Regions from separate parts of the Arthrobacter sp. CAN_A6 genome, predicted to be linked through region 1. Evidence: riboswitches for the same ligand, from Rfam matches in the RefSeq annotation. Region 1 holds a riboswitch; each other region holds the start of a gene.
The links. A riboswitch is a leader RNA that binds a small molecule or an ion and turns the genes downstream of it on or off. The one in region 1 is predicted to bind S-adenosylmethionine.

Region 1 (9,409 bases):
CCGAGGCACTGCGCTTCCGGGTCGAGGACACCGGGGCGAAACTGCTCGTCACCACGGACGGACAGTACCGCCGGGGGAAGGCGGTACCCGTCAAGGGCAACGCCGACGCCGCCGTCGCCGGTGTGGATTCCATCGAGCATGTCCTCGTGATCCGTCGCACCGGCTCCGAGATCGACTGGACACCGGGGCGAGACGTCTGGTGGCACGATGCCGTCGACACTGCGTCGCCGTTCCACGAAGCGGAGGCGTTCGACGCCGAAACTCCGCTGTTCATCATGTACACCTCGGGCACCACGGGGAAACCGAAGGGCCTGGTGCACACCTCAGGCGGTTATCTCACGCAGGCCTCGTGGAGCTTCGAGCACCTGTTCAGCAACCCCGACCCGGCGCTGCGCTCCACGGATGTCCACTGGTGCACGGCCGACCTCGCCTGGGTCACCGCCCACACCTATGAGATCTACGGCCCGCTCTCCAACGGCGCCACGCAGGTGATCTTCGAGGGAACGCCCAACACCCCGCACCCCGGCCGCCACTTCGAGGTCATCGAGCGCTACGGCGTCACCAGCTACTACACCGCCCCCACGCTGGTGCGCTCGCTCATGGGCTGGTTCCCCGACGGCGTTCCCGCCGGATACGACCTCTCGAGCATCCGCGTCCTCGGAACCGTCGGCGAGGCCGTCAACCCCGAGGCCTGGCGCTGGTTCCGGGCCAACCTCGGCCGGGGAACCGTACCCGTCGTGGACACCTGGTGGCAGTCCGAGACAGGCGCCACGGTGCTCTCCCCCAGTCAATCGGACGAGTGCTTCAAGCCGGGCTGCGCCTCCCGCGCGCTACCCGGGGTCAGCACCCGCATCGTCGACGACGCCGGAGATCCCGTGCCGCCGGGCGTTCAGGGGCTGATCGTGGTGGACAGGCACGGCCCCGCCATGGCCCGGACCGTCTGGGGCGATCCGCAGCGCTACCTCGACTCCTACTGGCGGAAGTTCGCGGCGCAGGGCTGGTTCCTCGCTGGTGACGGGGCCAAGTACGACGACGACGGCGACACCTGGATCCTGGGCCGGGTGGACGACGTCATCAACGTGTCGGGGCACCGGCTGTCGACGATCGAGATCGAATCGGCGCTCGTGGCACACCCCTTCGTGACGGAGGCCGGAGTGTGCCCGGTGGCTGACCCGCTGACAGGGCATGCGATTGTGGCCTTCGTGGTGCTGGCCCCCGGTGCGGACCGCTCGCAGGACATCCGTTCCGCGCTGCGGGCCCACGTCACGAAGGTGATCGGGCCGGTCGCACGGCCTGCCGCCGTCGTGGTGGTCGACGACGTTCCGAAGACGCGGTCCGGGAAGATCATGCGCCGCCTGTTGACGCAGCTGTACGAGGGCGGCACGCTCGGCGATACCACGTCGCTGCAGAACGAGGACTGCATCCCGGGCATTGCGGCGGTGCTGGCCGGGCGGTGACGGTGCGCTAGTGGGCGCTCCGCCGCTCCCGGACCACTCTGCGGGCCCGGCGCCACTTTCCGAGGGCCAGCAGGACGAGAGCCGAGCAGGGAATGAGCATCCCTGCCTGCTGGACATAGAACCATCCGCTGACGGAAGGGCCCGGGTCACGAAGCACCAGGACGATGCTGAGAAGGAGGGTGGCGGCCACCACGGCAGCCGCCCAGAACACGGTCCGCCAGAGGGCTGATTCGCCGGTGCGCTCCGCCGACCGCCAGGATTCCATCGGTCAAGGGTACGGGACGCCACGGAGCTGTCCGTCCCAATGTGACGTTCTCGGACGACACATTCTTTGTGCCGCCCCCTGCCCCCTGTCAGACTCGAAGGTGACCATCCCGAGCGGCCGAGAGATCTGGCTCACTGACGCCGCAGCAACCCTGGCCCGTGCTCCGAGCACTCGGCAATAGGGTGCTACCGCCAGGGCCGATGGAGGATTCATGAGCACTCCCGATCTTTCCCAACCACTCAAGTTCGCCTACTGGGTCCCGAACGTCAGCGGCGGGCTCGTGGTCTCGACCATCGAGCAGCGCACCAGCTGGGACTTCGACTACAACAAGAAGCTGGCCCGGATCGCCGAGGACGCCGGCTTCGAATACGCACTGTCCCAGACCCGCTACGCGGCGTCGTACGGTGCGGACAAGCAGCACGAGGCGACGTCGTTCTCCCTCGCCCTGCTCGCGGCCACCGAAAAACTGAAGGTGATCGCCGCCGTTCACCCCGGCATGTGGCAACCCGGTGTGCTGGCGAAGTTCATCATCACCGCCGACCACATCTCCAACGGGCGGGCCGCCGTCAACATCGTGTCCGGCTGGCTGAAGAACGAGTTCACCGGTTTCGGCCTGCCCTGGCTGGAGCACGATGAGCGGTACGTGCGCACCGAGGAGTTCATCCGGATCCTGCGCGGCCTCTGGACCGAGACGAACTTCTCGCAGGAGGGCAAGTACTACAACATCACCGACTTCACGCTGAACCCGCCGCCCGTGGACGTTCCCGGGCGTGCCCACCCCGAAATCTTCTTCGGCGGGAACTCGACGGCGGCCCAGGCCACCGCCGGGCGCGTGGCCGACTGGTACTTCTCGAACGGCAAGGACCTCGAGGGCTTCCAGGAGAACATCGCGGGGGTCCAGGCGTCAGCCGGGCAGGTGGGACGCTTCCCGAAGTTCGGACTCAACGGCTTCGTCATTGCCCGCGACACCGAGAAGGAGGCCCGAGAGACACTCCGCGAGATCGTCGCGAAGGCGCACCGTCCGGCCGTCGAGGGATTCCGCGACGCCGTCCAGGAAGCCGGCGCCTCCACCGTCGACGGAAAGGGCATGTGGGCGGATTCCTCGTTCGAGGACCTCATCCAGTACAACGACGGTTTCAAGACCCAGCTCATCGGCACCCCCGAGCAGATCGCCGAGCGGATCGTCGAGTACAAGAAAATCGGAGTGAACCTCCTCCTCACGTGCTACCTCCACTTCCAGGAGGAAGTCGAGGCCTTCGGCAGGGACGTGATGCCGATCGTCCGCGAACTCGAGGCAGACGCCGCGGCGAAGGCCGGCGTCGACTTCCACCTGGACACACCCCTTACCAGCAAGGCAGGCGTTTGATGGCAGAGAAGACTTTCGGTTTCCGTACCCGGGCACTCCACGCCGGCGGTACACCCGATGCAACCCACGGCGCACGCGCAGTGCCCATCTACCAGACGACGTCGTTCGTGTTCAAGGACACCAACGACGCCGCGAACCTCTTCGCGCTGCAGAAGTACGGCAATATCTACTCCCGCATCGGCAACCCCACCGTCGCCGCGTTCGAGGAGCGCATCGCCTCCCTCGAGGGCGGCATCGGAGCGGTGGCCACGGCATCGGGCATGAGCGCCGAGTTCATCACCTTCGCCGCCCTCTGCCAGGCCGGCGACCACATCGTCGCGGCGTCCCAGCTGTATGGGGGAACGGTGACGCAGCTCGACGTCACGCTGCGCCGCTTCGGAATCGAGACCACCTTCGTCCCCGGCACGGACCCCGCGGACTACGCAGCCGCCATCCAGGACAACACCAAGGCCGTCTACGCCGAAGTCATCGCCAACCCTTCCGGCGAGATCGCCGACCTCGAGGGGCTCGCAAAAGTCGCATCCGACGCCGGAGTGCCCTTCATCGTCGATTCCACGCTCAGCACGCCGTACCTCATCCGGCCGATCGAACACGGTGCCGACATCGTGATCCACTCCGCCACCAAGTTCATCGGCGGCCACGGAACCACCCTCGGCGGCGTCATCGTGGAGAGCGGCCGCTTCGACTGGGGCAACGGCAAGTTCCCCATGATGACCGAACCCGTGCCCTCCTACGGCAACATCCAGTGGTGGGCCAACTTCGGCGAATACGGGTTCCTCACGAAGCTCCGCACGGAGCAGCTGCGCGACATCGGACCGTCGCTGTCGCCGATGTCGGCCTTCCAGCTGCTGCAGGGCGTTGAGACCCTCGCCCAGCGCCTGGACGAACATCTGAAGAATGCCCAGGCCGTCGCCGAATGGCTGCAGGCCGACCCCCGGATCGAGTACGTGAACTATGCGGGACTTCCGACGCATCAGCATTCCGCCCGCGCCCAGAAGTACTTCCCGAATGGCCCCGGTTCCGTTTTCAGCTTCGGCGTCAAAGGCGGACGCGCAGCGGGACAGAAATTTATCGAGTCGCTGCAGCTGGCCTCGCACCTGGCGAACGTCGGTGATTCCCGGACACTCGTGATCCACCCCGGATCCACCACCCATCAGCAGCTTTCCGCGGATCAACTGGTGGCAGCCGGCATCCCCGAGGACCTCGTCCGTATCTCCGTGGGCCTCGAGGACCTCGAGGACATCCTGTGGGACCTCGACCAGGCCCTTGACCTGGCAGTCGTGTCCACCGAGGACCCGGCCGACGACGCCGAGCTACCGCAGGTGCCGGCCGACGGCAACGAGCAGGACCAGTCCCGCACCAGTGCGGTAGGAGTTGGAGCATGAGCACAGGTACAGAACAGACGACGCCGGCCCGGACCTGGGAAGGCCCATCAGCGCCCGAGCGCCTCAACCTGCTGCGCCAGGCGAAGTCGATCGCGATCGTGGGCGCCTCGGACAAACCCTCGCGGGCCTCGTACTTCGTGGCCACCTACCTGCAGTCGTCCTCGCCCTACCGCCTGTATTTCGTGAATCCGGTGGCGAAGGAGATCCTCGGCCAGCCCGCCTACGCGTCGCTCGCCGACCTCCCGGAGGTGCCCGACGTCGTCGATGTCTTCCGCAAGCACGACGACCTGCCCTCGGTGCTTGCGGAGGCGCGGGACGTGGGTGCCAGAACCCTCTGGCTTCAGCTCGGTTCCTGGCATGAGGGCGTGGCGCGGGACGCCGAGGACGCGGGCATGACCGTGGTGATGGACCGCTGCATCAAGATCGAGCACGCGAGGTTCCACGGCGGGCTGAACCTCGCCGGGTTCAACACGGGAGTGATTTCCTCGAAGCGGCAGATCACCACCTGACGGGCGGCCGAACACGGGCCATGAAAAAGGCCGCACCGGGACCGGTTGGGGGTCGGTCCCGGTGCGGCACTTCCGTCCAAGCCTACTGCAGCGGGCGATGAACCCGTTCAGCCGAGGACGGCGAGTCAGTGCGGCTCGACGATTTCACTGTTGCGGGCGAAACGGCGGTTGTTCAGGACTGGCAGGAACTCGCGGACATCGTCGATCCTGCGGCGGGTCACCTCGGTGGTGACCACCCCGCGTTCCTCATCCTCGAGGTACACGTGTGCAACACCCATCGGATCGAGGATGGCCGAGTGGCCGATCGTGTGCTTGCTCGAGGTACCGGCTGCGGCCACCCACACCGTGTTCTCGATGGCCCGCGCCCGGAGCAGGGTTTCCCAGTGTTCCACCTTGTGCTCGCCCTTGAACCAGGCTGCGGGAACACAGATGAGGTCGGCGCCGGCATCGGCGAGCGCCCGTGCCTGTTCAGGGAACCGGATGTCGTAGCAGGTCATGAGGCCAACCGACATGTCGCCCACCGGCACCACTTTGATGCCGCCGTCGCCCGGTTTGATCCGGCTGGACTCCTGATAGCTGAAGGCGTCGTACAGGTGCAGTTTCCGGTAGGTGTCCGCGATCCGGCCCGTCCTGTCGATGAGGACGAGCGTATTGAACGGACGCTCCTCGCCGCTGGACTCGTACCCGCCGGCCACGACGGCGATATCGTGCTCCGCTGCGAGGAAGGACAACTGCTGCACGAATCCGGTCCAGTTGGCGTCGACCGCGACCTGCAGCGGCCCTTCGACCTTCCCGATCGAGAACATCGACTCCTCGGGAAACACGATGAGGTCCGATCCCGCTGCGCTCGCTTCAGCGGCGAGCCCGCGCATCACCTCGAGATTGCTTGCGGTGTCCCCGCCCGGTCGAAACTGCCCTACGCTGACTAACATCCGTGCCGCCCTAATCCCGTCGATGACGTTTCCCCCAAGCCTACAGAGTTGCCACCCCTTTCCCAGGGCCGCGTTGTTACGGTTGGTTCATGAAGAAATCGCGGATCATTCCAGGGCCCGGTCAGGAAAGCGTGTGGGATTACCCCCGGCCACCACGGGTCGAGCAGGTGTCCGGGAGGGTCGGGGTGCGTTTCGGCGGGACTCTCATCGCCGACACGACCAACGCCGTGCGGGTGCTCGAGACGAGCCACCCTCCGGTCTACTACCTCCCGCTCGCCGACTTCGCGCCCGGCGTGCTGGTTCCGTCGGCAGGCACGACCTTCTGCGAATTCAAGGGAGAAGCTGCCTATTTCGACGTCGGAGCAGGCGGATCCCGTGTCCCGCGCGGGGCCTGGACCTACCCCCGGCCGGTGCGCGGCTACGAGGACCTGTCCACGCGGGCTGCCATCTACCCCGGCAGGATGGACAGCTGCGAGGTCGACGGTGAGATCGTGCAGGCGCAGGACGGCGATTTCTACGGGGGCTGGATCACCGAGGGGATCGTGGGCCCGTTCAAGGGAGCCCCCGGCACCTGGGGCTGGTAGCGAAGCTACCTCACCCGGCCCACAGTTCAGCTCAGTTCAGTTCACGGTTCAGCCAGCGATGAGGTCGTTGACCACGATCGTCTGGTCACGGTCGGGGCCGACGCCGATCGCCGAGAACCTTGTGCCGGAAATCTTCTCCAGGGCACGTACATAGGCCTGCGCGTTCTCCGGAAGGTCCTCGATGGTGCGGGCGGTCGTGATGTCCTCCGTCCAGCCGTCGAAGTACTCGAAGATGGGCTTCGCGTGGTGGAACTCGGTCTGCGTCATCGGCATCTCGTCGTGCCGGACGCCGTCGACGTCGTAGGCGACGCACACCGGGATCCGCTCGATGCCGGTGAGGACGTCGAGTTTGGTCACGAAGTAGTCGGTGAAGCCGTTGACCCGTGAGGCGTGGCGCGCCAGCACGGCGTCGTACCAGCCGCAGCGCCGCGGCCGGCCGGTGTTCACGCCGAACTCGCCGCCCTTCTTCTGCAGGTACATTCCCATGTCATCGAACAGCTCGGTGGGGAACGGGCCCGCCCCGACGCGCGTTGTGTAGGCCTTGATAATGCCCACCGCACGGTTGATCCGGGTGGGGCCGATGCCCGAGCCGACCGACGCGCCGCCTGCGGTGGGGTTCGACGACGTCACGAACGGGTAGGTGCCGTGGTCCACGTCGAGGAACGTGGCCTGGCCGCCCTCCATGAGGACCACCTTGCCGGCGTCGAGCGCCTGGTTGAGGACGAACGTGGAGTCGATGACGAGCGGGCGCAGGCGATCGGCGAAGGACAGGAAGTACTCCACTACCTCCTCCACCTCGACGTCGCGGCGGTTGTAGACCTTGACCAGCAATTCGTTCTTCTGCTTCAGCGACCCCTCGACCTTCTGGCGAAGGATCGATTCGTCGAAGACGTCCTGGACACGCAGACCCAGCCGCGCCACCTTGTCCATGTAGGCGGGGCCGATGCCGCGGCCCGTGGTGCCGATGGCGCGCTTTCCGAGGAAGCGCTCGGTGACCTTGTCGAGGACCTGGTGGTAGGGGGCCACGAGGTGGGCGTTGGCCGAGACCCGCAGCTTCGAGGTGTCAGCTCCACGCGCCTGAAGGCCGTCGATCTCCTCGAAGAGAGCCTCGAGGTTGATGACGCAGCCGTTGCCGATGATCGGAACGGCATTCGGGCTGAGGATGCCTGCAGGAAGGAGCTTCAGTTCGTACTTCTCGCCTCCCACCACCACCGTGTGGCCGGCGTTGTTGCCGCCGTTGGGCTTCACGACGTAGTCGACACGCCCGCCGAGCAGGTCGGTTGCCTTGCCCTTACCCTCGTCGCCCCACTGGGCTCCGACAATCACGATTGCTGGCATGGGATCCTCCCCCATTAGTCACGGATCCCGCGTCCCCGTTCCGGGACCCGCCTGGAGCCGTGCATGAGAACGCCCCAAGAATCCTTCGCGTACCCGCCGCGGACTCTGGGGCTCTTACTCCCCGAGTTTAGCCGAGCGGGCGAGCGGGCGTCGAAAGTGGTCCGGCGCTGCCGGGAGAATGGGTTCATGGACCGTTTCGTTGGACACATCGTCGGCATCGGCACCGCATCGGGAACCCGGCTGGTGGTGGGCCTTTGGGACTCGTCCCGCTTCGGACGGTTCGCTGACATCATGATCGAGGACTCTGCAGGCCGCCGGACACTGCTGGCGCCGGAGCAGGCGATTGCCGAGTATGTCGGGGCTACCTACACGTTCGACGACGTCGTCATCACGCCTGTGGCCTGGACGCTCACCGCCCGGCACCTCACGCTCGACGCCGGGGTCCTGCAGCTTGCAGCCGATATCGGCGGGACGACGGTCCTCGGACGGCTGCTGGGACTCGTTCCGAAGCGCCTTGCCACCAGCCCGCGCTGGCTCACGTTGCTCAATCCGGTTGCCCGCGTGCTGATGAGAGGCGTCCGGACAGCGGGATCGGCGGGCAACGGCCGCCGCGAGTACTACGGCGTTCTTTCGGTCCGCTCCATCGCCGGCGCTTCCGCGTCCTGGCGCGGGGAGGATCTGGGGACGCTCGCCCCCGTGAGTCCGCCCGTGCGGTTCGGTTTCAGTTCAGCGCCGCCGACCCCGGCCCTCGTGGCGGTGGTGACGACGATCGTTCATCCGGGATGATGCCCGGGCGTCCTGCCTAGTGGCCAGGGTTCATCAGTTCCAGGTACTTCCGGACCGCATCCTCGGGCACACGGTAGGAGCGCCCGAAGCGGATGCTGTTGATGGCACCGGACTGGACCATGCGGTAAACCGTCATCTTCGACACCCGCATCAGGGCGGCTACCTCCGACACGGTGTAGAGCTCTCCCGTAACAACTCCAGCAAGGGACATTGTGTACCTTTCGTCTCGTGAAACACGTTGGCCTACTCCTTTAACTGTGGACTCATTCTTGAATGTTGCACAACCGTTACTACTACCTGTTTCTCCTTGGCTGAACCAAGTAGTTTTACGTGGAGCTACGGGCTCCTTCCGTTTTCTACGGGACTTTGACGACAATAAGGGAGCCACCGGAATGGTGGCTCCCTTATCGAGGTCGGATGTGCTACTTGTTATAGGTTGTGCGCCGGGAGCTAGGCCCCCAGTTGCGCACTCGCCTCCGGGTCGGAATCCCGCAGCAGCACGGCAATCCGTTCAGCTTCCTCGATCTCGCCGATGGACGCCGCCGCCCGCCCGAGCGCGTACAGTGCCCGGAGGAACCCGCGATTGGGCTCGTGCGAATACGGCACCGGACCGGTTCCACGCCACCCGCTGCGCCGCAGTGCATCGAGTCCGCGGTGATAGCCGGTGCGCGCATAGGCGTAGGACTCGATCGTGCGGCCCTCGGCGTATGCCTCGTCAGCGAGGATGGCCCACACCAGGGACGACGTCGGGTGCCGGGCCGCGAGGTCCACTGCTTCATCCCCGGCC
Region 2 (9,409 bases), on a different contig from region 1:
CCGACAGGGATTCCAGCAGTCTCGACGCCGAGAGTGGGCTGACGCTGCCGGGATTGTCCGTCAACCCCCTCACACCGGAGTCGTGGTGGACCCGGCCGCTCAAGGACTGGCTTGCACGCCAGATCTGCCAGTACGAGCACCTTGCGGAGGACGAGGACCGCTATGCATGGGTACTCACCGGGGCGTGCGTGGGCCGGGGCCCGGACTGCGAGCCGCTGCTCGTCGACGTCCGCCCGCTCGGCCGGCTCGATCCGGAGGTGCTGCAGGAAGCCAAGCGGGTCTACGAGGAACACTTCGATGCCGGCGAACGGCCGTCGCAGGACTGAACCGGATGCGGCGAGCACCGGCTAGGAACCGAACCGCCAGGCCCGAGCCGGGATCGAGCGTTCAGCGGCGAGCCCGGCGGGTGAGCGCGCGGAACACCAGCTCTCCCGCCACAACTCCTTCGGCCGCGACAACGACAACGCCCGCGAGGGGAGGCCGGCGTCGTCTGCTCCCGTCGGACCGTCGGCCTCCCCTGCTCGTGCTCGGGTCCTCTCCGTGTGTCAGGAGCGGGAGGTGCTCGATCGAATGGGCGACCCGAGCCAGCAGGGTGCTCGTGCGGTGAAGAACCGGTGGAACGGCTTTCGGCCTCTGCAGTATTGCGGTGTCGACCGCGTCGCGGATGCGGTCGATGAGGGACAGCGGAACCGCCGCGACGGCGTTGCCTGGCGGCCGCCGCGCCACGTCCTCCCCCAGCACCTCGACCAGCCGGTCGAGCACGCGTTCCCGCTCCGGGTCCCCCTCCTCGAGGGTTTCGAGCCGCGTCACCAGTTCATTGACCTCCTGGTGCTCCTGCTCCACCTTAAGGGTGAGTTGTTCGCCGTCGGGCAGGACCCGCCGCACCACGGCCCAGAGCACCGCCTCCTCGGCGAAGGCGTGGGGGAACACCAGCCGGTAGATGCGCCGCAGCACATCGCCCTGCTCGGCTCCGCTCGATCCCTCCAGTTCCTTCAGCAAGGCGTTGAGCTTGACGTGGTCGTTCTTCTGCCGGACCAGGACGCTCGTGGGGCCACCCAGTTCGGCGACGGTCTGCTTGGCGACTGACTGGTACATGGGCGTCCTTTCGGAGAGTGTTTCCGGTATCAGTACCCGGGAGGCCCCGATTCGAAACATTTCCCGCTATACCAGCGACGGCTCCGGCAGCCGGTGGAATTCGGAGGCGTGGAACACGAGCGGCGCAGAGTCCTTGTCCTCGAACTGCAGGCCGTGCACCCGGAGGAGCACCACCTGGTGGTCCCCGGCGGGATATTCGGCCTCGACCGAGCAGTCCAGCCACAGCACGGCGTCGGAGAGCAGAACGGCGCCGGCGGGTGTGTCTTCGATGTCGAGTGCTGCGAACCGGTCGGCTGACTTCGACGCGATCTGCAGGCAGGCATCCTTCTGCCCGGAGGCCAGGACCGAAACACCGATACGGGGTTGCTTTCGCAGCTCCGGCCAGGTGCGCGAGGTGTTCTGGATGGCGAACATCACCAGTGGCGGATCGAGCGACACCCCCACGGTGAACGAGGAAGCAACAATGCCCTCGGGAACTCCATCCACCCGGGCACAGAGCGCGGCGATCCCTGAGGGAAACCGCCCGAAAGCCTGCCGGAGAACCGCCGGCTCCAAATTGACATCCAACGCCATGCCCACATCCTTCGAAAAAGGCGTCGTCCCGCACACCGAGAAACAGAAGGCAGCGGGGGAAACGCCGTACTTGCCGCTCGGGCGAAAACTGCCCAGCGGCCGAATCATCACCTGGAGCACCCCGCTACGACGAGAGGGTTGCTGTCCAGCCGGCCAGGGCCTGTGGCTGGAACTCTTGATTGCGCCTCCCACGCTAGGGGCACCCGGAGCCCGCCGTCAACGCCGGGCACGACACAGAACGTAAGAAAGCTGCTGCCTGCCCTTTATGACCGTCTGTGACCTGACCCGACTGGACAGCGGAAAAATCCCGCATACAGTGGGGTCAGCTTCAAGAGATGCGGCCGTCAAGCTCCGACTTGGCCGCGCACCAACCCCATGCTTTCCGGGTGGTTCGGATGACGAAGCGGGCTGCGCCCACCGCATCTGTTGCGGCGTCCGGTGCGGTCAAGAGCAACCGGAAGGATGACGCATGATGCGTTCCCACAGCTGTCCACTTCTCACCGCCTGACGCCACCCCGCCTGCGGCACCGGCCCGGCCGGCCGCCGTCGCCACCATCTCCCATTGCGCAGTCCCTGCCGCGATGACCCATGCCCGCTTCCTCGTACAGCGCACAGAAGGAACCCCATGTCCCTGCCTTTTCATGCCCGCTTCCGGGTTCGTCGCACCCTGACCCGCGGCGCAACCCTCGCCGTCGTCGCCGGTCTGCTCGCGTCCTGCGCTTCCCCTGCCGGGACGCAGACCGTGCCCGCTGACGCCACGCCCGTGGACGGCGGGGTCCTCAATGTCTCGATCTCCGCCGAGCCCGGCTGCCTCGACGGCCACGGCATCTCGGCCACGCAGCAGCAGTTCCTGGGCCGGCTGATCTACGACAACGTGGTCACGCTCGACGACGACGGCGAGATCGCCCCCTATCTCGCCGAGTCCTGGGACATCTCCGAGGACGGCAGGACGTACACGTTCCACCTCAAAAAGGACGTGACGTTCAGCGACGGGTCGCCGTGGAACGCGACCGTGTTCCAGCAAAACCTCGAGCACATGCGGGATCCTGCCACGAAGTCGCCGCTGGCCGCTGCCTACATCGCGCCCTACGTCGATGGAACGGTGATCGACGACTACACCTTCGAAGCGCACCTCGAGTACGCCTACACCCCCTTCCTCTACACGCTCGCGCAGTCCTGGCTGGGCATGAACTCGGGCAAGGCCATCACCGAGTCACCGGAAACCCTGTGCCAGAACCCGGTGGGATCCGGGCCCTACGTCCTCGAGGCCTACCAGCCGGGACAGAGCATCAGCTACGCCAAGCGGGAGGGATACGGCTGGGCTCCCGACTGGCTCGGCGGGACCGGCGAGGCCCATCTGGACGGCGTCGAGGTCACCGTGGTCGCAGAGCCCGTGATCCGCTACCAGTCCCTCGTGTCAGGCCAGTACGGGCTGACGGAGAACCTCGCGCCGCAGAACGCGGCCGCGGTGCAGGCGGACCCGGCGTTCACCTACGAGAACCTGCCGCGCACCGGCAGTCCGTACGTGCTCGGCTTCAACCTGAACCGGGAGCCCTTCAGCGACCCGGCCGTCCGGGAAGCCTTCGCCGCCGCCGTGGACACCGGGGCGGTCACGGAAAGCCTCGGCTTCGGCACCTACACCCCTATCGACTCGTACCTTTCGAAGGAGAGCAAGTACTACGACCCCTCGGTGGAAGGCACACTGACCCACGATCCCGAGCGCGCAGACCAACTGCTCGACGACGCCGGCTGGGACTCCCGCGATGCCGAGGGCTTCCGCACGAAGGACGGCGAGCGGCTGACCGTCGAAGTTCCCACAGTGGAAGCCTCGGCTCCCAGTCCCCTCCTCGTCCAGCTGCAGGGTGAGGTCCGGAAGGTAGGGATCGAGCTGGAGATCATCCAGCTTCCCCAGGCACAGCTCACGGAACTGAGGTACGCCGGAGACTACGACGCCCTGGCGGGGGTGTGGCACACCAACACCACGGACGTCCTGTTCATCCGGTACCACTCCTCGGAGATCACCGGCGAGCGCATCGGCCAGAATTCCTCCTACGTGAACGACCCGGAACTGGATGAGATCCTGCTGCGGGCTCGCGGCGCGGCCGATGGCCCTGACGCAGCGGAGGCCTACTCGCAGGCACAGCACCGGCTCACCGATCTGGTGCCGGGGCTGCCCCTCTACGAGAATCCGAGCCAGTTCGCCTACTCGAACTCGGTGCAGGGCGTAGCGACGGACACGTCCCACCCCGTTCCCGTCCTCACCTACGCCTGGCTTGCGCAGTGACGGGAACCCTGGCCCCGGAGAGCATCGGAAAGGTCCGCCGGCCCGGTGCGGTGGCCCGCCGCATCGCGCTCCGCCTCGTCGTGGGAGTCGGCGTGCTGTGGGGAGCCGCAACCCTCACCTTCCTGGCGGTGTACCTCATCCCGGGAGACACGGCGCTCCTGATCCTGGGCGGACCCGATGCCCGACCCACCCCGGAGGCGATCGACCGCGTGCGGCAGGACTACCTGCTCGACGAGCCCCTGGCCATCCAGTACCTCCACTACCTGGGCGGGTTGCTGCAGGGCGACCTCGGCCAGTCCTACCGGCTGCGCATCCCCGTCACCGAGGCCATCGGGCAACAGATCGGTTCGACGGCGCAGCTCGCCGGTGCAGCCGCGCTTCTCGCGCTGCCGCTCACGTTCGCCGTCGCCCTTGCGTCCGCGCAGCGGCGCCCGTGGATCCGCTCGCTGGTATCCGGTGTGGAGGTGGTGTGCGCAGCGACCCCCACTTTCGTGATCGGCTTCGCCCTGCTGATGGTGTTCTCGTTCAGCCTGCACTGGTTCCCGATCGGCGGCAACCAGGGGCCGGCGTCGCTCGTGCTGCCCGCACTGACGCTCGCACTCGCGGTGTTCGGCCCGCTCTCCCAGGTACTCCGCAACGAGCTCGACGACGTGCTGGAGCAGGCCTTCGTCCTCACCGCCAGGGCGCGTGGAATGCGCGACGCCCAGGTCCGCGTGCTCCACGCGCTCCGGCACGCCGTGATCCCCGTCCTGACCATGTCCGGGTTCCTCATCGCCGCCCTCCTCGGCGGTTCGGTGATCGTGGAGACCCTCTTCAGCAGGCAGGGTGTCGGAAGTCTTGCGCTCGCCTCCGTGTATGAAAAGGACCTGCCGGTGATCATCGGCGTCGTCCTGCTGTCAGCAGCCGTGTACGTGGTGGTCAACCTCGCAGTCGACCTCCTCTACACGCTCATCGATCCAAGGGTGGTAACCGCATGAGCATCGACCTTCGACCGGGCACGGTCCCGGTAGTCCAGATCCCCCCGGAGATTCCGGCTGCCGCCACCCGGAACCGGGTACGCTCTTCCCGGAGACGGCGGCGCTTCCGGCCCGGCCTCATCCTCGCCGTCGGATTTCTTGCCTGGCTCGCCCTCGCCGTCGCGGCCCCGAACGTCCTGGCTTCCACCGATCCATATTCCGTGAACCCTGCCGAGAGCTTCCGCCCGCCAAGCGCCGCGCACTGGTTCGGGACCGACGAGTCCGGGGCCGATGTCTACAGCAGGATCGTTCATGGAGCCCGGACCTCCCTGTATATCGGAGTCGGCGCCACGGCGATCGGGCTTGTCGGCGGGACGCTCCTCGGACTCTTCGCGGGCCTGAGCAAACCCTTCGTCGAGGCTTCGGTGATGCGCTTCCTCGACGTCACCCTCGCGGTGCCGGAGATCATCCTCGCGCTGGTGGTCATCGGCATCATCGGCGGGGGTACCGAGAACGCCATCCTGGCGATCGGCGCGGGCAGCATCGCCTATTACGCGCGCATCACCCGGACCCAGGCGCACCTGGTGCGGCGGGCGGCCTACGTGGAGGCGGCGGGCGTGCTGGGTTTCCCTCGCTGGCATGTCCTGCTGCACCACGTGCTGCCCAATGTCGTGAAACCGGTGCTCGTCCTGGCCACGATCGGGGTGGGGTCCGCCATCGGCGCGGGTGCCTCGCTCAGTTTCCTGGGCCTCGGCACTCCCCCACCCGCACCGGAATGGGGAGCCATGCTCTCCATCGGACGGAACTTCATCTCCAACGCGCCATGGCTCATCACGCTGCCGGCCGCGTTCCTCGTCGGGACCGTCCTTGCGATCACCGTCGTCGGGCGTGAACTGCGCCGCCGTTCCGAAGGAAGGACAACCTCATGACCAGCACACCCATCGTCGAGGTGAAGAACCTCAGCGTTTCCTTCGGTCCGCGACGCGCCCCGCGCACCGTCCTCCGGGACGTTTCCCTCGCCGTCCATGCCGGCGAATGCCTCGCCCTGGTCGGCGAGTCGGGCTCGGGGAAATCAGTGACGGCACGCACGCTCGTCGGGTTGACCGGGCCGCAGTCGCACCTCAGCGCCGAAGCCGTCTCCTTCCGCGGGGAGGACACCCGTGGCTGGGGCGAGCGCGAGTGGAAGTCGGTGCGCGGCCGGCACATCGGCTTCGTCCTTCAGGACGCCCTGTCCTCACTGGACTCACTGCGCCGGATCGGCGACGAGGTGGGCGAAGCGCTGAAACTCCACACCGACCTCGGAAAGGCCGCCCGGCAGGCGCGCGTCCTCGAACTGCTCACAGAGGTGGGTGTGCCGGAACCGGGGCTGAGGGCCCTGCAGTACTCGCATCAGTTGTCCGGCGGCCTCCGGCAGCGGGCGCTGATCGCCTCGGCAATCGCCGCGGGCCCGGGATTCCTCATCGCGGACGAACCGACGACGGCGCTTGACGCCACGGTGGCTGCGCAGGTGATGCGCCTGCTGAATCGGCTGAAGACCGGCTCCATGGGCATGCTCGTGGTGAGCCACGACCTGTCCGTCGTGGCGGGCCTCGCGGACCGGATCGCGGTGATGCGGGACGGCGAGATCGTCGAACAGGGCCCCACCCAGCAGGTGCTGCAGGATCCCCAGCACCCCTACACCCTCGAGCTCCTGGCTTCGATTCCTTCGGCCACCTCACGCGGGTCGCGGCTCGGCGGGAACCGGGTCGTCGTGCAGGGGCGCCCCGATGCACCCGTGGCCGTTCCTCGACCCGCCCCTCCAGCCGGCAACCAGTCCGTTCCATCCGCCGGCAGCCAGTCCGTTCCATCCGCCGGCAGCCGGTCCACACCCCGCGCCGCCGGGCAGGTGGGCGGTAATCGGCACAGCACCATCCTGTCGGTGAAGGACATCACCAAGACCTTTCCCGGTCCGGACCGCGTGAACCGCACGGTCGTGGATCGGGTGTCGTTCTCGCTCGAGCGCGGCACCACATTGGGCATCGTCGGTGAATCCGGCTCCGGAAAGAGCACTGCGGCCCGCATGGTCCTCGGCGTCGAGAAACCCGATTCGGGCAGCGTGCTCCTGCACGGCGCAACGTGGGAGGACCTGGGACGGTCCGGGAACCGCACCGCGCGCCGGTCCGTGCAGATGATCTACCAGGATCCCCTCAGTTCCTTCGACCCGCGGCACACCGTCGGCCGGATCATCGGCGAAGCACTCCTGGCCGCGGGTGTCCCCCGTGCCGCCCGTGCGGAACGAATCAGCGAGCTTCTCGGCCTGGTCCGACTGGGGGCCGACGAGCACGAGCGCCGGCCCATCGAGCTCTCGGGCGGCCAACGCCAGCGCGTCGCCATCGCCCGTGCCCTGGCCGCCGAGCCCGAAGTCCTGATCTGCGACGAGCCGGTTTCCGCCCTGGATGTGTCGGTGCAGGCGCAGATCCTCGACCTCCTTGCCGACCTGCAGCAGGAGTTCTCGCTGAGTTACCTGTTCATCTCCCACGACCTCGGCGTCATCCACCACATCGCCGACACCGTACTGGTGATGAAGAACGGCGCGGTGGTGGAATCCGGTCCCATCGACCGCGTCTTCCTGCAGCCCGACCAGGCGTACACGCGGGAGTTATTGAGCGCCATCCCGCAGCTTCCCTCCCCTCCACTTCCTTCCGTCAAGGAGCAGATCCACTCATGACCAAGAAAATCGCCTTCAACCTTTTCGAAATGAACTGCGTGGGCCACATCTCGCACGGTTTGTGGGTCCATCCGGAGAACAACCGTCACCGCTTCAACGACCTCGACTTCTGGGTCGAGGAAGCCAAGCTCCTCGAGGCCGGGCTCTTCGACACCGTGTTCCTCGCCGACGTCGTCGGAACCTACGACGGCTACCGCGCCGGACCGGAGACAGCACTCCGCGAAGCCGTGCAGATTCCGAGCAACGACCCCCTGCTGGTCATCCCCGCGATGGCGGCAGCCACGAAGCATCTCGGTTTCGCTGCGACCTTCTCCACCACCTATGAGCCGCCCTTCGCCTTCGCACGCCGCGCCTCGACGCTGGACCACCTCACGAAGGGGCGCTTCGGCTGGAACATCGTGACCTCCTACCTGCCCAACGCGGCACGGAATTTCGGGCTGCCCGACGAAGTGGAACATGACCGCCGCTACGAGATAGCCGACGAATACCTCGATGTCCTCTACAAGCTGTGGGAGGGATCGTGGGATGACGACGCCGTGGTGCAGGACCGCGAACGCCGCGTCTACACCGACCCCACGAAGGTCCGGTACATCAACCACCAGGGGCCCCATTTCTCGGTGGCCGGACCGCACCTGGCCCAGCCGTCCCTCCAGCGCACCCCGGTCCTCTTCCAGGCCGGCAGTTCGGTGGCGGGCAAAGCCTTCGCGGCAAAACACGCCGAGGCGGTCTTCGTGGGCGGCACCGACCTTGCGGCGTACCGCGACAACGTGGCCGACCTTCGGCGCCTCGCCCAGGCGAACGGCCGTGCCGGGAACCACATCAAGACCTTCGCGAGTGCCGTCGTCATCGTAGGGAAAACCTCCAAGGACGCGCAGCGGAAGGCGGAGGAGTTCGAGAAACTCTCCAGCGCGGAGGGCTACCTCGCGCATCTGGGCGGAGGCGGCATCGACCTCGCGGCATACCATCCGAGCGAGCTCGTCGAGGATATCCTTGCGCGCGAGAACCGACCCGGCAGGGACCGGCAGCCCAGCAACCGCCGCCTGCCGGCCGGCACCACGGTGGGTGAGGCGCTGGGGCGGGTGACGCGGTTCGACCGCGGGCCGTTCTTCGCGGTCGGCACGGCGGTCGAAGTGGTCAACGAGATTGAGCGGTGGGTTCGTGAGACCGACCTCGACGGATTCAACCTGCGGCAGTTCCTCACCCCCGGTACGGCCGAGGACTTCGTGGAACACGTGGTGCCCGAACTCCAGCGCCGCGGGCTGTACCGCACCTCCTATGAGGAGGGAACCCTGCGCGAGCGGTTCTTCGGCGCCGGTAATGCTCGGCTCTTCGACTCCCACCCGGGCGCCCGCTACCGCGGAGGAGCGAACCTCGATTCGCCGGCCCTCGCTTCGGTTTCGGTCTAGGAGAGCCTCGATGACAGCAACAGCAACCGCTGCAACACGTCCGACCGACCAGGACCTGCTTGCCCGCTTCGGCCCGCTCTTCGATCACATCGCCGCAGGCTCGACACTGCGTGAGGTGCAGCGGGAACTTCCCTCCGCCGAGGTCGAGTCCCTGAAGACGGCAGGATTCGGAGCGCTGCGAATACCGCAGGACCGTGGCGGACTCGGCGCCTCCCTCCCCCAGCTCTTCCTGCTCCTGACGAACCTCGCCGCTGCCGACTCGAACCTCGCCCAGCTCTGGCGGGGGCACTTCGCCTTCGTGGAAGGGCTCCTTCTCGACGACGGCGGTCCTCGTGCCGAGCGCTGGTTTCCCGTCATTGCCGGCGGCGCCATGATCGGCAACGCCTCG
Region 3 (9,409 bases), on a different contig from region 1:
CCATGAACAGCTCCTTCGACGGCGTTGGACTGCGGTAGAGCCTGCCTGGCATGCATAAACACAGCTGCGCTACATACTAAGCAGGCTTAGCTCCAACCCTAGGCCCGATGTCCGCCAAACCCAACCTTTGCATTCCGGTCCGGTACCCAGGATTCGGTCCTAATCGCTGAAGAACGCCTCCGTCAGCTCCCGGTCGAGTTGATGGATCTGTGTCAGGAATGCATCGTGCCCGATCGGGGACCGGATCGTGTGCACCGGTACGTGTCCCGGAAGTGACTCCGCCAGGACTGCCGACTGCCCGGGGAAATACAGGCGGTCGGTGTCCACCGCTGCGATGAAGAACCGTGCAGTGGCTCCGCTCAGCGCCTGTGCAAGGCTTCCACGGTCCCGCGCGGCATCGTGGCTCATGAGCGCCTCGGTGAGTATCACGTAGCTGTTGGCGTCGAAGCGGTGGACCAGTTTCTCCGCCTGGTGGTCGAGGTAGCTTTCCACCTGGTAGCGTCCGCGCTCCGCGGGGAGCACGCCGCCGAACGGCTGCTCCACGTCCTGGGCGGCCCTCCCGAAACGGTCACCGAGCTCCGCCTCGGACCGGTAGGTAATGTGGGCGATCCGTCGCGCGAGGCCCAGTCCGGCAACAGGAGGGTCCGTCCCGTAGTAGTCGCCTCCCGCGTACGCCGGATCGAGGCGGATCGCCTGGAGCTGCGCCTGGGCGAACGCGATCTGCTCGGCCGAGCTTGCGGCGGTGCAGGCGATGACCGCACACCGTTCCACCCGCTCCGGGTACATCAGTGCCCATTCCAGGGCGCGCGCCCCGCCCATCGATCCTCCCAGGACCGAATGCCAGCGCCGGATCCCCAGGCGGTCCATCAGCAGCGCCTCGGTGCGGACCGAATCCCGGATGGTGACGAACGGGAACCTCGACCCCCACGGCGATCCCTGGGGGTCGAGGCTCGCCGGTCCGGTCGAGCCGTAGCAACCGCCGATCATGTTGATGGACACGACGAAGTACCTGTCCGTGTCCACCGTGCGGCCGGGGCCGACCAGTGAATCCCACCACCCGTCCTCCTCGGACGCCCCTCGGGCGACATGGGAACTGCCGGTCAGTGCATGATGCACCAGCACCGCATTCGTCGCATCCCCGTTGAGGGTGCCCCAGGTCTCGAAGGCCAGCTGCACGTCGGGGAGTTCACCACCGGCGTCAAGCACCACCGGGCCCAGCAACGCAGTTCGAAGCAAGCCGTCGCTCCCCGAAACTGTTCGGGGCAGGCGGGACGACGGCGCAGGAAAATAGGTGGTCACCGGTTTGCCTACGCCCCCTTCGCCGCTCGGAAGCTTGCATCCAGGTCGGCGAGGATGTCCTGGAGGTTCTCGAGTCCCACCGACAGCCGCACGAGCCCGGGACGCACCCCGGCCGTCAGTTGCGCTTCCGCGCCCAGCTGGCTGTGGGTGGTCGACGCCGGGTGGATCACGAGCGAACGGACATCACCCACGTTCGCCACATGGGAGTGGAGCTCGAGACCGTCGACGAACCGTTTGCCGGCCTCGATCCCCCCTTCGATGTCGAACGACACGATGGCACCGGTGCCGCGCGGTCCGTAGGTGCGGCCACGTTCGTACCAGGGGCTCGAGGGCAGCCCCGCATAGGCGACTGATTCGACGTCGTCGTGCTGTTCAAGCCATTCAGCCACGGCCCGGGCGTTCTCGACGTGCCGCTCCATCCGCAGGCTGAGGGTCTCGATGCCCTGGGCGATCAGGAAGGCATTGAAAGGTGACACCGAGGAACCGAGGTCCCGCAACAGCTGGACTCGTGCCTTGAGGATGTAGGCGAGGTTTGCGCCGAGAGCGCTGCCGACTCCGAGGTCCCTGGCGTAGACCAGTCCGTGGTAGCTCTCGTCAGGAGTGTTGAAGCCGGGAAACTTCTCCGGATCCTTGGCGAAGTCGAACTTTCCGGAATCGACGATCACTCCCGCGATGGCGTTACCGTGGCCGCCGAGGTACTTGGTGGCGGAATGGACCACGATGTCGGCGCCCCACTCGATGGGCCGGATGAGGTAGGGCGTGGACAGCGTGTTGTCGACGATCAGTGGGATGCCGTGCTCGTGCGCCACGGCGCTGATGCCTTCGATGTCGAGGACGTCCTGGCGGGGATTCGAGACCACCTCACCGAAGAACAGTTTGGTGTTGGGGCGAACCGCCGCACGCCACTGCTCGAGGTTGTCCGGGTCCTCCACGAAGGTGCAGTCGATGCCGAACTTCTTCAGCGTGTGCCGGAAGAGGTTGAACGTGCCGCCGTAAAGGCTGGGACTCGCGACGATGTGGTCCCCCACCTCCGCGACGTTCAGCACCGCGAACGTCTCGGCTGCCTGTCCCGATGCCAGCAGCAGGGCGCCGGCACCGCCCTCGAGGCTCGCGATGCGGACCTCGACGGCTTCCTGCGTCGGATTGCCGATCCGCGTATAGATCGGGGCAAGCTCGGTCAGCGCGAAACGGTCGGCAGCGCTCTGCGCGCTGGGAAAGACGAATGAGGACGTCTGGTAGATCGGCAGCGCACGCGCCCCCGTGGCGGAGTCGGGTGTCTGCCCGGCGTGGATCTGCCGTGTTTCGAATGACCAATCGTTGGACATGGTGTCCCCTCTCGATGGGGGCCCATTCGCCGTCGCCGGGGAAGACCGGCCAGGGCTTGTCGGCCCGCGCTTGCGCAGCACCCGTGCGGGCTCCGCCTGGTCTTCACCCGGGGCACCCCACCGCGGTTGGAGGGTTGCCGGCCAGCGAGCCGGGGCTTTCCGCTGGCACTCATGACCTGCAGTCAATGAAAGCCCAAACCGGCGGTGCAGGCAACTCCGGAAGGCCCGAGATGACGCCCCGTGAAGTAAGGGCGGCCTAAGTCGAGACGCCCATCACAAAGTGCCAAAATGTAGCCATGCGCCTGGATCACGTCTCTTACGCCTGCGAACCCGATGGACTGGCTGCCACCGCCGAGCGGATTGCAACCGCCCTCGGCATGGAACCCGTGAAGGGCGGTGTGCACCCCCGCTTCGGCACACGGAACATGATTTTTCCCCTGGTCAACGGGCAGTACCTGGAAGTTGTCGAGGTGCTCTCGCACCCAGCGTCCGACAAGGCACCCTTCGGGCAGGCCGTGCGCGCGCGCTCCGAGGCCGGTGGAGGCTGGATGGGCTGGTGCGTCGCAGTCGAGAACCTCGAACCCTTCGAGGAGCGCCTCGGCCGCAGTGCGGTTCCGGGCAACCGGAAATTCCCGGATGGCCAGGAACTCTCGTGGCAGCAGATCGGCATCAAGGGTCTGATCGCCGATCCGCAGGTCCCCTACCTCCTGCGATGGGATGACGGGCTCGAAGCCCTGCATCCGTCACAGGCCCGCCCCGCCACGGTGAAACTCGACTGCCTCACGATCGCCGGTTCCTCGGAGCGCGTCACCGAATGGCTCGGCACGCAGGTCGAGGAAACGCTCGACGGCGTCGACGTCCACTGGGTGGCGCCCAACGGAACCCCAGGAATCATGTCGGTGACGTTCGAGACCGCGAACGGCCGCGTGGAGATCTAACGCTACCGACGCTCAAAATTTCGGGCAGGGAGCAGGAGCCGGACTGGAACCAGTGCGGCTCCTGCTCTCTTCGGCCGAAATGCCGACCTAGGCGTGTGTATAGGTGAGGCAGTCAGCGTCCTCGGCACCGGGGCCGACCTTGACGGCGGACGCCGTGCACATGAGGTCGTGGTTGTAGTTGCACTCCGCCCGCTGGCAAGCTCCCACCTGTGCGAGCATCTTCGGCAGGCCACCACTGACCGAGGTGTCGATGAACGTGGCGCACGACGCGTGGTCGGTGCTCCCGGAGACGGTGATGGCGATCGCCGTACAGCCGTCATGGTTGAACGAACAATTCCCGACGCTGCATTCTGAGACGTTCGTGATGACTGTCATTGTTCCTCCTTGGCGGCCTGTGGATGAGCCGCGACTCCTTCAAATTAGCACCGAACTTCGCGGTAATTTAGTCACATTTTCGTGGCCCAAAGGAGTCGGGAGAACCCTGCCGCTCTCAGCCGCCGATGCCGATCGCCGGACCGATCAGCGCAAACCCCACGAAGCCGGTGATGTCGATTGCTGCGTGGGCAATGACGAGTGGCATCACCCTGCGCCGTTTCGCGTAGACGTAGCCGAACAACAGCCCCATCAGGACGTTACCGATGAACGGTCCGAAACCCTGGTACAGGTGATAGCTTCCCCGGATCAGTGCGCTGGTGACGATGATGACCGGCACCGACCACCGGAGCTCGCCGAACCGCTCGAACAGGTACCCCACCACGATGACCTCCTCGAGCACTGCATGGCGGAGGGCCGAAAGGATCAGGACGGGCACGGTCCACCAGTACGCGTCGAGGGCAGCCGGGACGATCGCTGTCGTCAGCCCCAGCGCACGGCCGCCGGCATAGACGCCCAGCGTGCCGACCCCGATGACGGCGGCCAGCCCCAGGCCCAGCCCGAAATCGGTGCCGGGTTTCGCGAAGGTGAAACCGAGACGGCGGAACGCCGAGACGCCGGGCCCGCTCAGCAGGAACAACACGAGCGCCACCGGCACGAGCGCGAAGAAGATACTGAGCAGCTGATACGTGAGGTCGAAATACTGGCGGTCGTTGAGGACGGGGTTGAGGGTGGTGGTCTGACCGGACAGCGGGCCCCGGGTCAGTTTCTCCAGCAGGTTCACCGCCGCGTACACCCCGGACTGGCCGAGCGACAGGCCGAGCACGACGAGGATCTCGGCCTTGATACGCCGCGCCGGCTGCGGAGATCCGCTCTCCTCCACAGTGCCGGGGGCGTTGCTGGGGGTGTCTCGGGGGGCGGGGAGCGGCGCAGGCATGCGGCTATCCTTCCAGTGGTTCCTGCGGATTCCCAACGGCCCCCCGGCGCACCGCCTGCCGGTCGACCCGGCGTCCGGCCTTCCAGACCGCTCCGGAGAGCGGCATGCCCGGCCGGTAGGCCAGATGCGTGGCCGACGGCGCGTCGAGGAGCTGGACGTCCGCGCGGTGTCCGACGGCGACCGAACCGACCGCGCGGGCGCCGTCGAGGTCCTGTCCGGACTCCCGGCGGAGGGCCAGCGCTCCCCCGTAGGTGGCTGCCCGCACCGCCTCGTGAACACTGAGCCCCATCTGGAGGACGGCGGTGGTGATGCAGAACGCCATGGAACTGGTGAAGGACGAGCCCGGATTGCAGTTGCTGGCGAGCGCCACCGGCACCCCGGCGTCGAGCAGTGCCCGTGCCGGGGCGAGCGGCTGGCGGGTCGAGAGGTCGCATGCCGGCAGGCAGGTGGCGACGGTTCCCCGGCGGGTTCCGGATGTCGCTTCCCAGGCAGCCCAGGACCCGGCGAGCGCGTCGATGTCCGCGGGGACCAGGTGGTTCACGTGGTCCACGCTTGCCGCTCCGAACTCCACGGCGAGCGCTACGCCTTCCCCGGAGCCGAGCTGGTTCCCATGGACCCTCAGGCCCAGGCCCGCATTGCGGCAGGCGGCGAGCACCGCGCGGCTCTGCTCCGGAGTGAAGGCGCCCCGCTCGCAGAACACGTCGGCCCACCGGACGTAGGGTCGGACGGCGTCGAGCATGGGCCCGCAGACGAGCGCGGTGTAGGCGTCCGGGTCGATGCCGTGCGGGACGAGGTGTGCTCCGAGGAAGGTCACCTCGTCCACGACGGATGCGGCGATCCGGGCGCTGCGGGCCTCGTGCTCCACGTCGAGGCCGTACCCGGTCTTCGTCTCCAGGTACGTTGTTCCACCCGCGTGCGCCTCCGCAACCCGTCCGAGCAGCAACCGGGTGAGCTCGTAGTCGGTGGCCTCCCGGGTGGCGCCGGCGGTGACCGCGATCCCGCCCGCGGTGTAATCGGCTCCCGCCATCCGCGCTTCGAACTCAGCGGTGCGGTCGCCCGCGAAGACCAGGTGGGTATGGCTGTCCACCCATCCCGGCAGGGCCGCCCGACCGCCGGCGTCGTACAGGAGATCCGCGGCCGGTGCCTTCCCTGCCTGCCCCACCCAGCTGATGCGCTCGCCCTCGAGAACGACGGCGGCGGAGCGCAGGACGCGGTGTTCGGCGTCCTGGGTCATCAGTTCGCCGATGTTGGTGATGAGCAGTGACATCAGTGACGCTCCGCGGGGGGATACCGCCGGCGCGGCCCATCGCCGGTATCCGGGGCGGCTGCGGCGGCTGTGGCGGCTGCGGCGTCGAGGCCGGCGATGGCTGCACGGAGGGAATCGGCCGGGTTCCCGAGGGTTTCGTGGACCCCGTTCCGGGCCAACAGCTTCCCGCCGACGACGACGGCGGTCACGTCCTGGGCGGTCGCGGAGAAGGCGAGTTGCTCCCGGCGTGAGCCGGCCGTACGGGTACTCAGCGGATCGACGGCCATGAGGTCGCAGACGGAGCCCTTCTCGATTGCGGCGGCAGTCCTGCCCTGCGAGGAGGCCCCGCCCTCCGCTGCGATCGAGTGCAATGCCCCGGGGGAGAAGAAACCCCGGTGGCCGCTTCCCAGCCGTTCGCCGTATTCGAGCGCCCGCATCTCGAGCAAGGGGTCGATCACCGCGTGCTGGTCCGTCCCGAGCGCGAGTACACAACCGGCGGTGACCAGCTCACGCGCCGGTCCGATGCCGTCAGCGAGGTCCGCCTCCGTGGTGGGGCAGAGGACAGCGCCCACCCGTGCGTTGCCGAGCAGGCGGATGTCCTCAGGCGTCAGGTGTGTCGCATGGACCACCGAGAGCCGTTCGGTCAGGAGGCCGTGGCGGGCGAGGAGTCCGGTGGGAGTGAGGCCTGTCGATCTCCTGCAGTCCTCGTTCTCAGCCGGTTGCTCGGAGAGGTGGATGTGCAGTGGAAGGTCGGCGGGCAGTTCGCGGGCGATGACGGCCAGTGCCTCGTCCGGCACCGCCCGCACTGAATGAATTGCAGCGCCGACGCTGACCTGGTCCGGATCGAACGTGGAGGCGACGGTGCGCCGCAGATCGGCGAGGCGCGCCAGCCAGGCCGGAGCGTCGTCGTCGGTGAAGCGGTGCTGGCCGGGGCCGGGTGGCTGTCCGAAACCACCGGTGAGATAGCAGGTGTCCAGCAGGGTGAGCCGGATTCCTGCACGGACCGCGGCCCTGCCCAGCGCAAGTTCCATGGCATGGCGATCCCCCTCATAGGGCGTGCCGTCCGGCTGGTGGTGGACGTAATGGAATTCGGCGACGCTCGACCAGCCTGTCGTCACCATCTCCGCGTAGACGGCGGTGGCAAGCTCCTCGTAGCCGGCCGGCGTCAGTGCGCCCGCTGCTCGGTACATCTCCTCGCGCCACGACCAGAAGCTCCCGAGGCCGCCGTCGTGCGTGCGCCCCCGCAGGACCCGGTGGAAGGCATGCGAGTGGGCGTTGGCAGCCGCAGGGAAGACGACGCCGTCGAGCAGGAGGTCATCCGGTTCCGCCGGGCTTCCCTGCTGTACAGAGGCGATCCTCCCGGAGCCGTCCACCCCGATGCGGACCGAATCCCGAACACCTTCGGTGCCGAGCCAGGCGTACTCGCACCAGACGGTGCCACCTGCAGGGGTCACAGGAGATCCTCCAGGACGTCGGCCAGGGCAGTTGCTCCGGCATCCGCGTCGTCGCGTTCCACGAACTCCTCCGGCGAATGGCTGACGCCGGTGGGGTTCCGGATGAAGAGCATCGCCGTGGGCAGAACACCCGCCAGCACTCCGGCGTCGTGCCCGGCACCGGTGGGCAGGAGCGGCGCACCCTTCAGGGAATTGCGGAGCGTGCGCTGAAGGGCAGGATCGAAGGAGACGGTGCCGCTCTGCGACTCCATCGTGAGGCTCACCGAACAGCCCTCGAAAGCCGCGGCCTTCTGGGCCTGACCGTGGATCCTCTCCACAAGGGCGGCGGTAACGGCGTCGTCCGCGTGGCGCACATCGAGCCACAGGTCCACCCTGGAGGCGATCACGTTCGTGCCTCCCGGCACGGGCTGGAGCCTGCCCACCGTGGCGCGCGCGCCGTCCTCGGCCCGTGCGGCATTCCGGATGGCGAGCACGATCTGCGCGGCGGCGATCATCGGGTCCGCCCGGTCCGCCATGAGGGTGGTGCCGGCATGGTTGCCCTGCCCGGACACCGACAGCCGCCAGCGGCCGTGGCCGAGGATCGTCGATCCGACGGCGACGGCGGAATCGAGGTCGATCAGTCCGCGGCCCTGCTCCACATGGAGCTCGACGAAATCGCCGATGGTCCGCAAGGTGTCGTCATCCCGGCCGAGGTGGGCCGGATCGATGCCTGCTGCCCGGGAGGCCTCGGCGAAGGTGAGGCCGTCGGCGTCCGTCAGGTTGCGGGCGGCGTCGGCATCGATGGCACCGGTGAGGAGGCGCGAGCCGAGACAGGGAACACCGAACCGGGAGCCCTCCTCCTCGGGAAAGACGGCGACGGCGAGGGCACGATTCGGCCGGATGCCACGCTCTCGGAGGATGTCGACGGCGGCGAAGGCGGACGCGACGCCGAGCGGCCCGTCGTAGGCTCCTCCCCCGGGAACGGAGTCGACGTGGCTCCCCGTGACCAGGGAGCCCGTGCGACCACCGCTGCCTGCGTCCCACCAGCCCCACAGGATGCCGTTGCGGTCCGTCTCGAAGGCCAGCCCCCGACGTCGTGCCTCTTCCTCGAACCAGGTCCGCAGGGTCAGCTCGGCGCTGGTATACACCCCGCGGGAGTATCCGCCGCGGGTGGCATCACGCCCGACGTCCGCGATGGAGTCGAGCAGTGCTGAAACGGAATCCATGGGAGCCTTTCGATGGTTGGACGGGAACACCGGGCGGGATCGTCACTGCTGCATCGGAATCCGGACACCGCGCTCTCCTGCGACATCGACAGCGCGCGGGTAGCCCGCGTCGACATGGCGGATGACGCCCATCCCGGGGTCGTTGGTCAGCAGCCTCTCAAGCTTCTGCGCCGCCAGGTCGGTGCCGTCGGCCACGGAGACCTGACCCGCATGGATGGACCGGCCGATTCCGACGCCCCCGCCGTGGTGGATGGAGACCCAGGTGGCACCCGAGGACGCATTCAGCAGCGCATTGAGCAGCGGCCAGTCCGCGACGGCGTCGGAGCCGTCCGCCATGGCCTCGGTTTCGCGGTATGGCGAGGCCACCGACCCGGAGTCCAGGTGGTCGCGGCCGATGACGATCGGCGCCGACACCCTGCCCTCCGCGACGAGCCGGTTGAACAGAAGCCCCGCCTTCGCCCGGTCGCCGTATCCGAGCCAGCAGATCCTCGCGGGAAGCCCCTCGAATTCCACGTGCTCGGCGGCGGCATCGAGCCAGCGGTGCAGATGTGCGTTGTCCGGGAACAGGTCCTTCAGGGCGGCGTCGGTGACGGCGATGTCGGCAGGATCCCCGGACAGCGCTACCCACCGGAA

Region 2: another riboswitch for S-adenosylmethionine. It lies ahead of IWX75_RS07675 (ABC transporter substrate-binding protein); the one in region 1 lies ahead of sfnG (dimethylsulfone monooxygenase SfnG).
Region 3: another riboswitch for S-adenosylmethionine. It lies ahead of IWX75_RS08965 (bifunctional o-acetylhomoserine/o-acetylserine sulfhydrylase); the one in region 1 lies ahead of sfnG (dimethylsulfone monooxygenase SfnG).

Annotation. Positions count from the first base shown of each region.
Region 1 is NZ_JADOUV010000006.1:99,565-108,973, reverse strand. Features, by position in the region: gene acs (acetate--CoA ligase) at 1-1,457, shown strand, start outside; gene IWX75_RS11490 (hypothetical protein) at 1,465-1,722, opposite strand; SAM riboswitch class I at 1,824-1,929, shown strand; gene sfnG (dimethylsulfone monooxygenase SfnG) at 1,934-3,088, shown strand; gene IWX75_RS11480 (O-acetylhomoserine aminocarboxypropyltransferase/cysteine synthase family protein) at 3,088-4,473, shown strand; gene IWX75_RS11475 (CoA-binding protein) at 4,470-4,982, shown strand; gene IWX75_RS11470 (carbon-nitrogen hydrolase family protein) at 5,108-5,914, opposite strand; gene IWX75_RS11465 (DUF427 domain-containing protein) at 6,004-6,498, shown strand; gene IWX75_RS11460 (adenylosuccinate synthase) at 6,547-7,836, opposite strand; gene IWX75_RS11455 (hypothetical protein) at 8,023-8,622, shown strand; gene IWX75_RS11450 (helix-turn-helix domain-containing protein) at 8,639-8,833, opposite strand; gene IWX75_RS11445 (DUF3151 domain-containing protein) at 9,073-9,409, opposite strand, start outside.
Region 2 is NZ_JADOUV010000003.1:303,872-313,280, reverse strand. Features, by position in the region: gene IWX75_RS07690 (DUF6098 family protein) at 1-326, shown strand, start outside; gene IWX75_RS07685 (hemerythrin domain-containing protein) at 388-1,095, opposite strand; gene IWX75_RS07680 (flavin reductase family protein) at 1,162-1,668, opposite strand; SAM riboswitch class IV at 1,730-1,849, opposite strand; SAM riboswitch class IV at 1,995-2,125, shown strand; gene IWX75_RS07675 (ABC transporter substrate-binding protein) at 2,294-3,952, shown strand; gene IWX75_RS07670 (ABC transporter permease) at 3,949-4,929, shown strand; gene IWX75_RS07665 (ABC transporter permease) at 4,926-5,837, shown strand; gene IWX75_RS07660 (dipeptide ABC transporter ATP-binding protein) at 5,834-7,615, shown strand; gene IWX75_RS07655 (LLM class flavin-dependent oxidoreductase) at 7,612-9,021, shown strand; gene IWX75_RS07650 (acyl-CoA dehydrogenase) at 9,032-9,409, shown strand, end outside.
Region 3 is NZ_JADOUV010000004.1:130,523-139,931, reverse strand. Features, by position in the region: gene IWX75_RS08975 (hypothetical protein) at 1-4, opposite strand, end outside; gene metX (homoserine O-acetyltransferase MetX) at 160-1,299, opposite strand; gene IWX75_RS08965 (bifunctional o-acetylhomoserine/o-acetylserine sulfhydrylase) at 1,308-2,624, opposite strand; SAM riboswitch class IV at 2,686-2,801, opposite strand; gene IWX75_RS08960 (VOC family protein) at 2,921-3,562, shown strand; gene IWX75_RS08955 (DUF1540 domain-containing protein) at 3,650-3,937, opposite strand; gene IWX75_RS08950 (CPBP family intramembrane glutamic endopeptidase) at 4,053-4,871, opposite strand; gene IWX75_RS08945 (amidohydrolase family protein) at 4,876-6,138, opposite strand; gene IWX75_RS08940 (formimidoylglutamate deiminase) at 6,138-7,571, opposite strand; gene IWX75_RS08935 (allantoate amidohydrolase) at 7,568-8,776, opposite strand; gene hutU (urocanate hydratase) at 8,819-9,409, opposite strand, start outside.